Linked DNA regions of Fodinibius salicampi. Each later gene encodes a partner of the first gene's protein in a complex. Links are inferred from orthologs where the notes say so. Each region holds a gene or a part of one and is shown in the gene's direction. Other genes may lie near its edges.

The links.
Region 2: the proteins of ABEB05_RS04195 (region 1) and ABEB05_RS06245 are in contact, whole or in part, in a cryo-EM structure (PDB 7NYH), measured with the Escherichia coli proteins. The link is inferred for Fodinibius salicampi from one-to-one orthologs.

The regions. Positions count from the first base shown.
Region 1 is NZ_BAABRS010000001.1:1,008,883-1,016,368, forward strand. Bases 1,314-4,115 are described here. They hold ABEB05_RS04195 (NADH-quinone oxidoreductase subunit A), read left to right. Parts: upstream 1,314-2,426; coding sequence 2,427-2,804; downstream 2,805-4,115. Other genes in these bases: ABEB05_RS04185 (bifunctional nuclease family protein), read right to left, coding at 1,314-1,722; ABEB05_RS04190 (Mth938-like domain-containing protein), read left to right, coding at 1,867-2,241; ABEB05_RS04200 (NADH-quinone oxidoreductase subunit B), read left to right, coding at 2,821-3,303; ABEB05_RS04205 (NADH-quinone oxidoreductase subunit C), read left to right, coding at 3,305-3,817; nuoD (NADH dehydrogenase (quinone) subunit D), read left to right, coding at 3,824-4,115. Also shown: bacillithiol biosynthesis cysteine-adding enzyme BshC, read right to left, coding at 1-1,144; more of ABEB05_RS04185, read right to left, coding at 1,150-1,313; more of nuoD, read left to right, coding at 4,116-5,113; ABEB05_RS04215 (NADH-quinone oxidoreductase subunit NuoE family protein), read left to right, coding at 5,201-5,752; NADH-quinone oxidoreductase subunit NuoF, read left to right, coding at 5,752-7,041; ABEB05_RS04225 (NADH-quinone oxidoreductase subunit G), read left to right, coding at 7,131-7,486. UniProt on the Escherichia coli protein: NDH-1 shuttles electrons from NADH, via FMN and iron-sulfur (Fe-S) centers, to quinones in the respiratory chain. The immediate electron acceptor for the enzyme in this species is believed to be ubiquinone.
Region 2 is NZ_BAABRS010000001.1:1,491,636-1,499,168, reverse strand. Bases 2,902-5,750 are described here. They hold ABEB05_RS06245 (NADH-quinone oxidoreductase subunit J family protein), read left to right. Parts: upstream 2,902-3,991; coding sequence 3,992-4,510; downstream 4,511-5,750. Other genes in these bases: ABEB05_RS06235 (Na(+)/H(+) antiporter subunit D), read right to left, coding at 5,253-5,750; nuoK (NADH-quinone oxidoreductase subunit NuoK), read left to right, coding at 4,512-4,814; ABEB05_RS06250 (undecaprenyl-diphosphate phosphatase), read left to right, coding at 3,050-3,865; ABEB05_RS06255 (AAA family ATPase), read right to left, coding at 2,902-2,963. In the rest of the region: rpsA (30S ribosomal protein S1), read left to right, coding at 1-1,842; more of ABEB05_RS06255, read right to left, coding at 1,956-2,901; more of ABEB05_RS06235, read right to left, coding at 5,751-6,983; ABEB05_RS06230 (hypothetical protein), read right to left, coding at 6,973-7,188; ABEB05_RS06225 (monovalent cation/H+ antiporter subunit D family protein), read right to left, coding at 7,191-7,533. UniProt on the Escherichia coli protein: NDH-1 shuttles electrons from NADH, via FMN and iron-sulfur (Fe-S) centers, to quinones in the respiratory chain. The immediate electron acceptor for the enzyme in this species is believed to be ubiquinone.

The DNA.
Region 1 (7,486 bases):
TAGTAGCACTTATACGAGGGAAGATAACCGGCATTTCCATGTCAAAGCAGGAATAGAGTCCCTTCATTTGGCCATAATAAGCAATCTCCCCCGGACCTGCTACATAACCCAGTGTTGGGAGCAGCCTATCCTGTACCAAGGGACGCAAAAAAACATTGGGAGAATATTGCTCCGGATGCTCTTCTATATCTTTAAGCAATTCTTCGGTCGTCCATTCCCATCCGTTTTCGATGGACCAGTGATTTTCATCCGCCCTGTTAATTTTTATACGTTGCCCGTTTTCTTCCAAATAGAAAAGATTAGAATCATATAGGGTTACTTGCTGGTGGAAAGCCTCCCCTATTTCTTCGGTTTTCTTTTGGAGGCAATGCTTTATCCCTTCCACATCCGAAATCGACCGTTTCAGCGTACCTGAGACCAACGATTTTACCTCACTATGATTACTACCAGCCAGCACCACCCCATGTTTTGAAAAAAGACGACTTATCAAATGCCCAAATGCCTGACCAAAAGTCCTTCCTGACTCATAGCAGGTGTCCAATAACTCCCACAGATCAGATGAAAAGTCAGTTTCAACTAGGGCAGATTGCACCTCTTCTTTGAAAGCTGCCAGTTCGCCGTCGGGAAGGGTAATATTCGCAACCGGTGGCAAGGGCTGAGAGCGCGAGGGTAAGGAGCAGCTTTGAAACTGGTCCCTGTTTAACAAATTTAGCTTGCTTACCTCATCATAATCATGATCTTCATCTGCGAGCCAGAATACTGGGATAACAGGGCGATCAAGCATATCCTCCATCTGCCGGGATAAATGGATAGTACTAATTGTTTTTAAAACCGTATATAAAGGTCCTCCATAGATACCCATCTGCTGGCCGGTAACAATAACAAGCGCATCCTCCTCTTCCAATCGCCGGATATTCTCTTTCGCCCGTTCATCTAAATCAAAGGGGATATTAAAATGCTCAAGTATTTCAACGAGCCGCTGACGGTCGCCATCAAATTGAAAATCCTTAACATGTTCCTTTATCGCTTCCTCATCAAAAGGATTCGTCTGATAAAAGGAATTCAGTTTCGAAAAATCAGAAACATATGTTTGAAATAGCTGGGAAAACGGCAGCTGTCGGAATGAATAATTTTTCTTCTGCAATGACTCTAGCTTTTTAACTTCTGAATTTCATCCCGTATGCGGGCCGCCTTTTCATAATTTTCGGTATCAATAGCAGTTTGGAGTTCATTCTCAAGCTTTTCAAGCTTGCTCATCTCTCCCCCCGATTCTTTTCCCTGGGATGTTGCCGTAAGATCTCCCTCACCCTCTGATTCGGAAACAATGCCTGCCTCATCGAGGACCTCACTATTTACAAAGATTGAAGCACCAAAACGAACAGCCAAAGCAATGGCATCACTGGGACGGGCATCCTGTTCACGTTCTTCACCGTTATCGTCATAAATAATTTTAGCGAAAAAAGTCCCCTCGCTTAAGTCATTTATAAAAACCTGATTTATATTGGCTCCAAACGCCTGCACCATATTTTTCAAAAGATCATGCGTCATTGGCCGCGGCGGCTTGATGTGTTCCAATTCCAATGCTATGGCCTGTGCCTCAAACGTACCTATAATAATAGGTAAACGACGATTACCCTCGATCTCATTTAATATTAACGCATAGGCTCCTCCACTACTGGGACTGGTTGAGAGCCCTAAAATATCCATTTTTATCTTATCCAAAGCTGTAATACTTATCTTTTGAAATTAAGGATTCAAATTTACTGATTTTTTATGTACCCGTAAACTTTTTACGGTGCTTTATTAAACGTATAATATCAAACTTTTGTTCAAAAAATAGATTCTTTATAAAAAACCTCGATTATTATGACTAAGGATGTACAATCTCCAAAAGTTGCCTCTATCAAATGGGGTAAAATTTCTTTGGAAAACGGAACTACTTATAAAGATGCAAAATTATTTCCAGGCGGCTCCCGCACGTGGGACTGGAATGAAACCGGCACCCATCACACTCCTGGAATACAACCGGCAGATGTAAAAGAATTACTGGACCATGATGCCGAAGTGGTGATTCTTTCACAGGGATTTAATGAACGATTACAGGTTTGTGATGAAACCCAAGAGTTTCTATCCGAACAAGAAGTTACATACCATATACTACAAACCGAAAAAGCAATACAGAAGTACAACGAGCTATGCGACGGTTACGGCGTTGGAGCTCTTATCCATTCCACCTGTTAGAAGTATTAGTGGCCAAACACCCTATTGCAGGCGAAACTACTGTTTATATCTATTTTAAATAACAACACCTCAGAAAACTTAGTGTGTTTTGAACATCAGAAATCCTATATTCCCCACCTTATTTTATTGACATTATGGGCGTTGGCTACTAATTTCTGACTGACAATTTTAACCGATTTTGACTGATGCTAAATAACTATCTTCCAATCATCATATTAGGCGGTATTGCCATTGTTTTGGCTATTCTGCTAATGAGTCTATCCCGGCTATTGGGCCCCTTCCGTCCGAACACTAATAAGCTCAATCCCTATGAAAGTGGAATGGATCCTGTGGGTGAAGCAAGAGACCGTTACTCAATCAGTTTTTATTTGGTAGCAATGGAATTCATTGTCTTTGATCTTGAAGTTGTCTTTATATATCCCTGGGCTGTTCGATATCTTGATTACGGTTTAGGAACACTCGTAGCAATGATTATATTTATCGTAACACTTTTTATCGGTCTGCTTTATACCGTAAAAGTCGGCACCCTCGATTGGGATGCAAAACAAGGAATGTTTAACTAATTAGACCTGTAGATTTATGGGTATAGAAAGTTCTCTTGGTGACGGTTATTTCACCACAAAAGTTGATGCTTTAACAAATTGGGCACGCTCGAATGCGGCTTGGCCAATGCCTATGGGGCTGGCATGCTGTGCCATCGAAATGATGGCATTTGCCGGACCCAAATACGATGCGGCTCGTTTTGGTTCGGAAGTGATGCGTTTTTCTCCCCGCCAAAGTGATGTGATGATCGTGGCCGGATGGGTAAATTATAAGATGGCCCATGCTATCCGGCGAATTTGGGACCAAATGCCTGATCCCAAATGGTGTATTGCCATGGGAGCTTGTGCTTCAACCGGAGGAATGCACCGATGTTACGGGGTTGTTCAAGGTTGTGATAACTTTTTGCCTGTCGATGCTTATGTGTCAGGCTGCCCTCCCCGTCCCGATGCCCTCTTGCATGCCCTTATGAAAATCCAGGATAAAATTCGCACAGAACACTCTGTAATGCTTGATACCTAATATGGATTTAGAATTATCAGATACACTAAAAAAAGTAATAGACGGACTTTCCGATCAGTTTTCGGATTCGTTCATCGAAGTTTACCAGTCAACCGGCGATACCTTTGTACGAGTTGAAGCGGATGCAGTGGTAGATATTTGTAAATATCTAAAATCTACGCATCATTTTATTTACTTGAATGACCTTTTTGGCACTGACCGGTTTACCTCTGAAGAGCGATTTGAGGTGGTATACAATTTAATTTCTCTTCGCGATCGTGAACGCCTTTTCCTTAAAGTGCGTCTACCCGAAGAAGATCCACGATTAGAATCCGTTGCTGATATATGGAAATCAGCAAGCTGGATGGAGCGAGAAGTCTATGATATGTTCGGAGTTCACTTCGATAACCATCCGGATTTCCGACGCATATTTATGCCCGAAGATTATGAATATCATCCCATGCGTAAAGAATTTCCATTGTTAGGCATACCGGGATCGATTGAACTGCCAAGTACAACGCCAGATACCGAGTAGTCTTTTATGAAAACCAAGAATATTTCAGATCAAGTTGATCCCAAGTTTTTTAAAGAGCATCAAAAGAAGCTCTATCAATCTCTTGAGGATAAGCATACAACGATTGAAATGCAGGATGATGACCCATTGAACACCGAAATGGTGCTTAATATGGGTCCCCAGCATCCTGCTACCCACGGTGTGCTTCGTCTTATTCTTCAGCTTAACGGAGAGCTTATCCAAAAAGCCAAAGTGGACATTGGATATCTCCACCGGGGAGTAGAAAAGATTGCAGAGAACAAAACATATCAGGAATTCATGCCTTATACCGATCGCATGGATTATCTCTCCCCTTATAGTAACAATGTTGCCCTTTGTACGGCCGTTGAAAAAATCGCTGATGTTGAGGTGCCCGAGCGCGCTCATTATATACGGATGATTGGTTGTGAATTGGCTCGTATTTCTTCGCATCTCCTTTGGCTGGGTACCATGGTTATGGATGCCGGTGCTGTATCGTTCTTTATATGGACGTTTCGTGAACGCGAAAAATTATACGACATTTTTGACCATATTGGCGGACACCGATTTACTATCTCGCATGCACGTATAGGTGGAGTTGCTAATGATCTTACCGATGATGCAATGTCGCTCATCAAGGAATTTGTTAATGACTTTCCACAAGAACTGGAGGATTTTCATAATCTGCTTGATCGTAACCGTATTTTCTTCGATCGTAATCGGGAGGTGGGTGTTTTAACTCCTGAACGGGCACTAGAAATCGGAGCAACCGGCCCTACCCTTCGTGCTTCGGGCTACGCATATGATATACGTGACTTTGCTCCCTATGCTCGCTATGACGACGTAGATTTCGAGATTCCTACACGAATGGAAGGTGATAATTTGGCTCGCTACTACGTACGTATGGAAGAAATGCAGCAGAGTATCCGCATTATCCAGCAGTGCCTGGATAAATTACCCAAAGGGCCTGTCCGTACAGATAATGCCAAGCAGGCATACCCCTCCAAAGATGAAGTATATTACTCCATGGAGGGAATGATTCATGACTTTATGATGACTGATATTGGAATTTGTCCGCCTGAAGGGGCCGAAAGTTACCATGCTGTAGAAGGACCGAAAGGAGAGCTGGGATATTTTATCCAAAGTGATGGCACCGGACACCCCTGGCGCCTTAAAATAAACTCTCCGTCTTTTAAAAACCTACAGGCACTCGAAGATATGCTGGACGGAGAAATGGTTGCCGATACGGTAGTTATAATCGGTGGTGTTGACCCCGTAATGGGCGAAGCAGATAAATAAAAAACTAACACAAGTAACAAGGTAGAGCATCGTATTTAACTAATCGCTGCTCATATCTTTAACTTAAAACTTTAGACTGATAGTTTAATGGCTGAATTGTCATTTACAGAAGAAGAGCTACAGGAAATTGAACGCATCAAAGCCAAGTTTCCTACCGTTAAAGCAGCAACTTTGCGTGTATTATGGGTTGCCCAAAATAAATACGGCCACGTAGAACCGGAAGTACAAAGCTTAGTAGCGGAAACACTGGATCTTCCCAAGTCTCATGTAGCAGGTGTCGCCAGTTTCTATACCCAATACTATAAAGAGAAAAAAGGGAAATTTGTGCTGGATGTTTGCACCTGTTTAAGCTGCCAACTTTGTGGAGGATATGATATCCTGCATCATCTCGAAGAAAAATTAGATATTGAAGCAGGTGAAACTACGGATGATGGCCTGTTTACCGTAAATGAGGTTGAATGTCTCGGCGCCTGTGGATATGCTCCAATGCTGCAATTAACAAACGATGTGTATGTTAATAACCTCACCAAAGAAAAAGTTGATACCCTCATTGAAAATTTGAAGAACGGCAAAAAGCCCGAGTTTGAATCAATGGCAATGCCGGAACTGGAAAAACGAAATCAAGCTGCTTCAGAATAATGGCTCAAGACTGGAAATCATACGAACCACTGTTAATTCCCGATATTCCTAATCTGCAGGAAATTGATGTCTACGAAGACAATGACGGATATAAAGCATGGAAAAAAGTTTTAAGTGATCAGAATAAGTGGTCCCGGAATAATGTGATTAATGAAGTAAAGGCAGCCAATATTCGTGGTCGTGGCGGCGCCGGTTTTAACGCCGGGCTGAAATGGAGTTTTATGCCCGAACCAGATGGAGGCCCGCGCTACCTGGCCTGCAATGGTGATGAATCGGAACCCGGTACTTTTAAAGATCGGAAGATCTTTGAATACAATCCCCATTTATTTATCGAAGGGGCTCTTATTGCGGGATATGCGATGAAGGTGGATGTTATCTATGTTTACATCCGCGGGGAGTACATTTCATGGGTACACCAGTTGCAAAAGGCCGTTGATGATGCCTATGAAAAAGGATATTTAGGCGAAAATATTTTAGGTACTGACGTTTCCATGGAGATGGAACTCACGTACGGAGCCGGTGCCTATATTTGTGGTGAAGAAACGGCTATGCTGGAATCTCTGGAAGGCAAGCGGGGTTATCCGCGGACCAAGCCCCCCTTTCCGGCTCAAAAAGGTCTCTGGAATCGACCAACCACTATTAACAATATCGAAACTCTGGCCAACGTACCCCTGATTATTAATAATGGAGCCGACTGGTACGGAAATATTGGTTCAGAAGAACATCCCGGTCCTATTCTGTATGGAATTTCAGGACATGTGAATCGTCCTGGTGTATATGAATATCCTTCGGGCGTTCCTGTCCTGGATCTTATTAATGAAGTGGCTGGGGGCATTCGGGGAGGGAAAGAACTTAAAGCTATTATTCCCGGAGGATCTTCCACTCCCCCCCTACGAGCAGATCAACTTGAGGGTGTAACCATGAACTCAGATTCGCTAAAGGATGCCGGTTCTATGATGGGAACAGCAGGTATGGTAGTCATGGATGAAGATACAGATATGGTAGAAGTACTTTGGAGAATTGCACACTTCTACAAGCATGAGTCTTGTGGCCAATGCACCCCTTGTCGCGAGGGTACCGGCTGGCTTGAAAAAGTATTGATTAAAATAAAAAACGGGGAGGGAGAAATGAAAGATCTCGACTTACTCCTCGATGTGGGTAACCAAATGGAGGGTCGCACAATCTGTGCCCTGGCGGATGCCGCAGTTTGGCCGGTGCGCCACACTATAAATCGTTTTCGAGACGAATTTGAAGCACGTTGCAAGAAATCAGCGCACGCAGTGGCCTGATTGATTGTGTTATTTAAAAATAAAAGTAGAAATTTTGATATTGCGGACATCTTTAAACGGGTGTCTCTAAACAATAAATATAAAAAACGATGCCTGAAGTATTTATAGACGGTAAACGTTACGAATATGAAGGAGACCATATGCTGCTCCAGTTCATTCTGGACCAGGGATTGGAGGTTCCTTTTTTCTGTTATCATCCCTCTATGTCAATACCGGCAAATTGCCGGCAATGTATGGTGAAAGTAGGGACTCCTGTTAAAGATCGTGAAACAGGTGAATACGAGCTCGATGAAAATGGGAAGCGTAAAATCCGGTGGTTTCCTAAACCTCAAACATCCTGCTCTACCCCACTGCAGGATGGAATGGTTGTCCATACCCAGGAAACGTCCGAAGAGATTGAACGTGCTCAAAAAGATAATCTGGAGTTTATTTTAATAAACCATCC
Region 2 (7,533 bases), 480 kb from region 1 along the record:
GATGAAGATGAAACCTATACCTATGACCAGCTGCAGGCTGCATCGGAGGATTATACTGATGAGGAGTTTCATCAGATGGAAGGAATGTATGAAGACACGCTTAATGAGATAGAAGAGAAGGAAATTGTTACCGGGCGTGTTGTTTCAGTAGATGAAGATTATGTAATTGTTGATATAGGATTTAAATCAGAAGGTATTGTTCAGGCAAATGAATTTCCTGATGAAGTTGTAGAAAACCTTGCTCCGGGAGATGAAGTTGATGTGTTTCTGGATAAGGTTGAAGATCAGGAAGGACAACTGATCCTTTCGCGTCGCAAAGCAGATATTCTCCATGCCTGGGAGACTATTGAACGTGCTGCTGAAACAGGCGAAGTTATTGAAGGATATATTAAACGACGTATAAAAGGTGGAATGGTTGCGGATATTATGGGCATAGATGCATTCCTGCCCGGCTCGCAGATCGATGTACGACCGGTACGCGATTTTGACGCCTATGTAGGTAAAACCATGGAGTTTCAGGTTGTGAAACTCAATATGCATGCCGAAAACGTTGTCGTTTCTCACCGTGCTCTTATCGAGTCTGATCTTGAAGAGCAGCGCGAAGAAATTCTCTCAACGATTGAAGAAGGACAGGTTCTTGAAGGTATCGTCAAAAATATTACCGACTTTGGAGTCTTTATCGATCTAGGTGGAGTGGACGGCCTGTTGCACATTACGGATCTCTCATGGGGACGTGTGGAGCATCCCGAAGAGATTGTTTCTTTGGATCAACACCTTAATGTCGCAGTTATCGATTTTGATGATGAGACCAAACGTGTCTCTCTCGGATTGAAGCAATTACAGCCGCATCCCTGGGATGAGATTGATCTTAAATATCCTGAGAATATTCAGGTTCAGGGCCGGGTTGTTTCTATTGCTGATTACGGGGCCTTTATTGAGCTTGAGAAAGGCGTTGAAGGACTTATCCACATCAGTGAGATGTCATGGACGCAGCATATTAAGCATCCGTCACAGCTGGTTAGCAAGGATGATATCATTGACTGTGTAGTTCTTAATGTGAATGAGCCCGAGAAGAAAATCTCACTCGGTGTCAAGCAGCTTGAGAAAGATCCATGGGAGGATATCGACAAACGATATCCCGTTGGATCCAAGCATACCGGAACCGTTCGCAATCTCACCAACTTCGGTGTGTTTGTTGAACTCGAACCCGGTATTGACGGACTCATCCATATCTCTGATCTGAGCTGGACCGAAAAAGTCAATCATCCTAACGAGATTATCGATAAGGATGATGAAATTGAAGTTGTGATTCTGGCGATTGACTTTGAAAACCGTCGAATTACATTGGGTCATAAGCAGATTGAGGAGAATCCCTGGGAGAAATTCGCAGAGGAATACAGCGGAACCAGTCAGGTCGAGGGCGAAGTTATCAAGACAACCGATAAAGGAGTCTTTGTTAACCTGCCATTTGGACTTGAAGGTTTCCTACCCGCAAGTAAAACTGCTGAAGATGGTGAGCCGGAAGAGAATTTCTCTGAAGGCGATAGCGTTGAGGCATTCGTAATTGAGCTTGATGAATCAAATAAGAATATTACGCTCAGTCAGCGAGAACAAGACGTTAAGAAAGCCGAATCATCCGAGAAGAAGACAAAGAAAAGCAGATCTTCTTCTTCAGATCAGCCTACACCGCAGACTGGTACACCAACACTCGGTGAAATGTCTGGCCTTGCTGATCTTAAAGAGCAGATGGCTGAAAAGGAAAAAGCTGAAGCAGCTAGAAAACTGCATAAAGCTGATGAGGACGAGGGAGAGGAAGAAGAGGTTGCTGATGAGCAGGAATAACAGCTTCTAGATTTCTCTTTCATCTTTTATAAAATTAAAAGGCTCAGCGTTCAAAACGCTGAGCCTTTTTTATTGATAAGCTTTTAGCTCGTGAGAGAAAAAAAGATAACCGACTATGGTACCTGTACCGTTGACATTATTTTCTCTATAATATCTTCGGAAGTAATATTTTCAGCCTCTGCTTCGAAAGTTGGGATGATCCGGTGGCGGAGAACATCCATAGCAATCGTTCTAACATCTTCGGGAGTAACATAAGCCCGATGCTGCATGAAGGCATGAGCCCGAGCCGCAAGATTGAGATTTATAGAAGCGCGGGGTGAGGCACCGAAGTTAATCAGCTCCGTTAAATCATCGAGATCGTAGCGACTGGGTTTTCGCGTAGTAAATACCAGATCAATAATATACTGCTCAACTTTTTCATCAATATAAATTTGATTAATAACCTCGCGTGCTTCGAGGACTTTTTGTGTGCTTACGACTGGTTTTAATTTCTGTTTTTCACCCGTCTGAGCCATGCGACGCATAATTTCCAACTCTTCACTTTCACTGGGATAGTCAATCTTTATTTTCATCATAAAACGATCTACCTGAGCCTCAGGCAGGGGATAGGTCCCTTCCTGCTCAACGGGATTCTGTGTCGCCAATACTAAAAACGGTTCCTCCAATGGATAAGTAGTTTCTCCTATTGTGACCTGTAATTCCTGCATTGCCTCGAGCAATGCACTTTGTACCTTGGCAGGGGAACGGTTAATTTCATCTGCCAGAATGATATTCGAAAAGATAGGCCCCTTCTTTACAGTAAATTCCGCTTCTTTTTGATTATAAATGAGTGTACCAATAAGGTCGGCCGGCAAAAGGTCGGGTGTAAACTGAAGGCGCTGAAACTTCGTGTTAATCACTTTAGCAAGTGATGAGACGGTAAGGGTTTTAGCAAGTCCGGGAACACCTTCAAGGAGTACATGGCCGTCTGCTAACAATCCGACCAGCAGCCGGTCTATCATGTATTGTTGGCCAACAATGACTTTGTTTAATTCTGAATAAATATCTTCAATAAAAGCGCTGGATTGTTGAATCCGTTCGCCCAATGCTTGCATGTTTACGGATGATGGAGTGTTGTCCATGATAATTTTTTTTTCCGTTGATTTAGATTTTGATAATGTAATACCTATTTTCTTGCGCTGTAAATATAAACGACTAAAGTTAATAAATGGAAATCATAGATTCTTTTATATTAGGACTTATACAGGGACTTACAGAATTTTTGCCTATAAGCAGTTCGGGGCATCTTGTCTTAGGAAAAGAGCTATTAGGAGGAGACTTTGAAAAAAATATTACATTTGAAGTCGTTGTTCATTTTGGCACCTTGTGCAGCATTCTCCTTTATTATAAAAAAGAGATTGGTGCTATTCTATTATCAATCTGGGAATTATTAAAAAATCCTGCCGAATTAAGTGAACGTTATGAAGACGATAGAAATATAAAACTCAGTTGGTTTATTTTGATCAGTATGATTCCGGCTATGATAGTAGGAATCACAATGGAAGATTTGATTGAAGAAACCTTTTTGAGTCCATTTCCTGTTTCAATAATGTTATTAGTTACGGGGGCAATTTTATTTAGCACCAGCTTCAGAAAAGAATATCCGAACAGGCTTACAAAAGGAAGTGCTTTTGGTATAGGTTTGGCTCAGGCTTTTGCTATTTTACCGGGGATAAGTCGTTCCGGTTCTACTATTTCACTTGGATTATATTTAGGTATCAAGCGCGAAGAAGTAGCGAATTTTTCTTTTTTAATGGTTATCCCGGTCATTGGCGGAGCTATGCTGTTAAAAACTATTGAAATGATCGAAGTAGGAGTTCCTTTTGAAACGATGTGGGGACTTATTGTCGGATTTATCACTTCTTTCATATCCGGCTATTTCGCACTTAAATACTTAATTATATTACTCCGTCATAAAGGGATTCATCCCTTTGCCTGGTATTGCTGGGCCATAGGGATTATCGGTCTCATTTCATTCTGGTAACCCTTATTACCTAAAGCAACAGAAGTATTACATAGAGTGGATTTAAAAAGTTGAAAATTCGTAATTTAAGTTGATGCCGTTTTTAAATTTATCTACCTTTGAAGCCACTAAAACAAATTGGATGATATGATTACTTATTTCTTCATTTTTCTGGCTGTTTTAGCTATTGCATCGGGACTGGCAATGGTTATAAGCAAGAATACGGTTAACAGTGCCCTTTTCCTGGTATTGAATATGGTATCCCTTTCTGGGTTATATTTATTGCTTCAGGCACAATTTATGGCCGTTATTCAGGTTTTGGTTTACGCCGGAGCTATTATGGTACTGTTTCTTTTTGTGATCATGCTTCTCAATGTAGATGATGAACAAAGTTTATTTAACAAGTTCCGTATTAAATACTTTGTCGCTTTTCTATTTGGCGTTGGAGTATTTACGCAACTTATTTATAGTATCGGAAGTTTCTCAAACACACTACCCGTAGTATCGGAGAAAATGGCACAGGTTGGGACGGTAGAAGCCGTTGGGGATGTATTATTTACCAAGTACTTGTTGCCCTTTGAACTAACAGCAATTCTATTGACAGCTGCCGTTGTAGGAGCTCTCATCGTTGCACAACATAAAATTAAACCTGCTAGAGAAGAATAAAATGCTTGGCATAGATTGGTATTTAGCACTTAGCGCTATCCTATTCTGTATTGGTATGATAGGAGTACTTATTCGTAAGAATGCAATTGTTATTTTTATGTGTGTGGAGTTAATGCTTAATGCTGTTAACTTATCTCTCATTTCCTTTAGTAGTCACTATGGCAATATAGACGGACAAATTTTGGTATTTTTTGCTTTGGCCGTTGCGGCAGCCGAAGCGGTTGTAGGTCTTGCAATCATTATTGCCATATTCCGGAATAATCTTTCGGTTGATATCAGCAGAGTTAATTTACTTCGCTGGTGATATTCTAAAAATATTTTTACCAGAAATGGCTGACATTCAATTCCCAATGAAAAGGATCTTTTACCTTTTCTCGACTAACTATTAGCGATCTTTTAAATAAAGGATCCCTTTACCTATCGCTTAAAAGTAGGAGTAGCCTTTTCTAAACGAAGCTTAAACTGAGTAGGAGTAACGGTTTAAGGTAATGTTGATTTATTTAAATTATAGGCTGTCTGGAAAATTTTTGCGGATAAAGGCCTCACTTGATGCATAGTTTATTGGAGAAGCATACTAGTTTAGTCTACTTCTGAATAAAGATATGAGAAAGTTATTATTTGAGATCAAAATAATAGACAGATTTCCCAATACTACTTGTGCTCATGAGTTAATAGGAATAAAGCGTGAGGAACACAACACGTCAAACAATTTGTTTGGGCGCCAATATCTCAATAGATAAGATTATATCAATACAAATAAGGCGACTACAATAAATCCCAGAAGTATAAAAGCCATAGCTGTGTGAATAGGGGTGGTGAATCCATCCGTTTTCACAGGCTGACCGGTAGAATCGGTATCACCATAATAAAGATACTTTCGTGGGTTACGGGAAATACGGCTTATCTTTTGAGCAGTATCCAGCATTATATTTTCTGCAACAGCAAAAATACGATCCGGTAGTTGTACAAAAATAGCTCGGACGAGGTGAGCTGGCCGGCGATAAAACCAATCCAGATCGAGTGAGATATTGGGAGCAGTGTTAAGTTTATCTTTCAAAAACCAAAAACCAATAAATCCGAATATTAATATTTGGGTCATCTCCACAAGGTGGTAAGCTGTATATGGATGATATGCTACTGGATAAGGAAGATGATTATACAGTAGAGAAGGAAAGATGCCGAATAAAACACAGAAAAAGGCAGCGATTCCCATAGCGATTTTCATATTGATGGGTATTTTGCTAACGGCAAATTCACTTTTAGCCTGTCCAAACCAAGTGAAGTAGGGCAGTTTTAGTCCCGTATGCAGGAAAGTACCTATAGAAGCTAAAAGCAGTATTATGGTAGCCGTTTCCATATGCGCATTACCGACAGCGCTGATAATCATTGACTTGCTTATAAAGCCATTAAACAGTGGAGCTCCCGAAATGGCCAATCCCCCGATGATATAAAGAATCACAACCAGGGGCATTTTTTTCGCAAAACCTCCAAGTTCAGAGAGTTTGTTTTTACCGGTGGCATACATGACGGCGCCGGCGCCCATAAAGAGCAGCGATTTATACAGTATATGGCTGAATGCATGTGCCGCAGCCCCGTTAAGAGCCATCTCGGTACCGATGCCTATACCCGTGACCATGTAACCAATCTGACTGATGATACTATAGGCAAGAATCTCACGAATATCGTTGGCAAGCAAAGCATAAATAGTCCCCCATATAGCCATTACCAGGCCAGCCCAAATCAGGATATCCCAACCAGGGAACAGACGGATTAATACATAGACCGCTGATTTAGTTGTAAGGGCACACATAAAAACCGCGCCTGTAATGGTTGCTTTGGGATAAGCATCCGCCAGCCAGGCATGTAGCGGAGGAATAGCGGAGTTGATAGCTACACCGATCAGTATCAAAGTGCTTGATGGCGTATATTCCGGAGCTAAAGGACTTAACAACAATGAACCTCCCTCCGATAAGTGAAGCAATATGCCACTGAGTAACAGTCCACCGCCAAAGGCATGGACCAAGATATAACGCATTCCTGCCTTATCGGAATCTTCTGTACGCCGGGCCCAAATTAGGTAAGAAGAAGTCACGGCCATGATTTCCCAATAGACAATGAGGGTAAAAAAGTCTCCCGCAAAAGTAACGCCCAGAGCACCACCGGCATAAGCAAGGGCGGACGTCTGCTGCCCTAGTTCTTTCATGTGAAGGGCATAGATACCACCTACGATGGTAATGAGGGCGAAGATGGTACCAAAAATCCGGCTTAGGGCATCGACCTTGAGTAGGTGAAGTTCATAATTCGCTAATGTTGCCTGCAATAAACTTCCTTCAGGAAGCATCCATAGAATGCCCAGAGCTATGGTTGGAAACAGTATAAATGCTGTCCCCCGCGTTTGCCGGGGAAGTAACGGCAATATAAATGCTCCGGCGATTAAAATGAGAGCCGGTATAGTAAAAAGTTCAACGATCATAATAATCTTCGTCGCTTAAGATGATTAATTTTCCCAGCCACTTGGAGAGAAATATGACAATAACAGAACCAACAAATCCCAGGATAATATAAAATGCCGGAATATGGCTCCACCAGTAATCTCCGTGGTGTTCTACCATAGTGAATTCAACAATGAGGCTAATCACTGCCAGAATTCCAAGTAATATCCAGTGCCATTTTTTCATAGTTACAGGGTATTAAAAACAGTTTCAGCTATATTGGATGCCAGCTCGAAAAAGTGGAAAAAGAGATCCGGAAACAGTCCAAAGATAACAGAAGCGGTTGCCGTTATCACAATGGGGACAACCATAAAGGGAGAAGCCTCCGTATGCCCCTCTAATTCCTTTCCGCCTTTCTTAAAGTAGGCACGATGAATGATGGGGAAGAAATATCCCACATTAAGTAAGCCGCTTATAATTAGAATGATCAGAGGGAGTATCATGCCACCCTCCAGTACACCTGCACCTAAAAACCATTTACTTACAAAACCATTTATAGGAGGAATTCCCGCAAGCCCCATTGAGCCAATG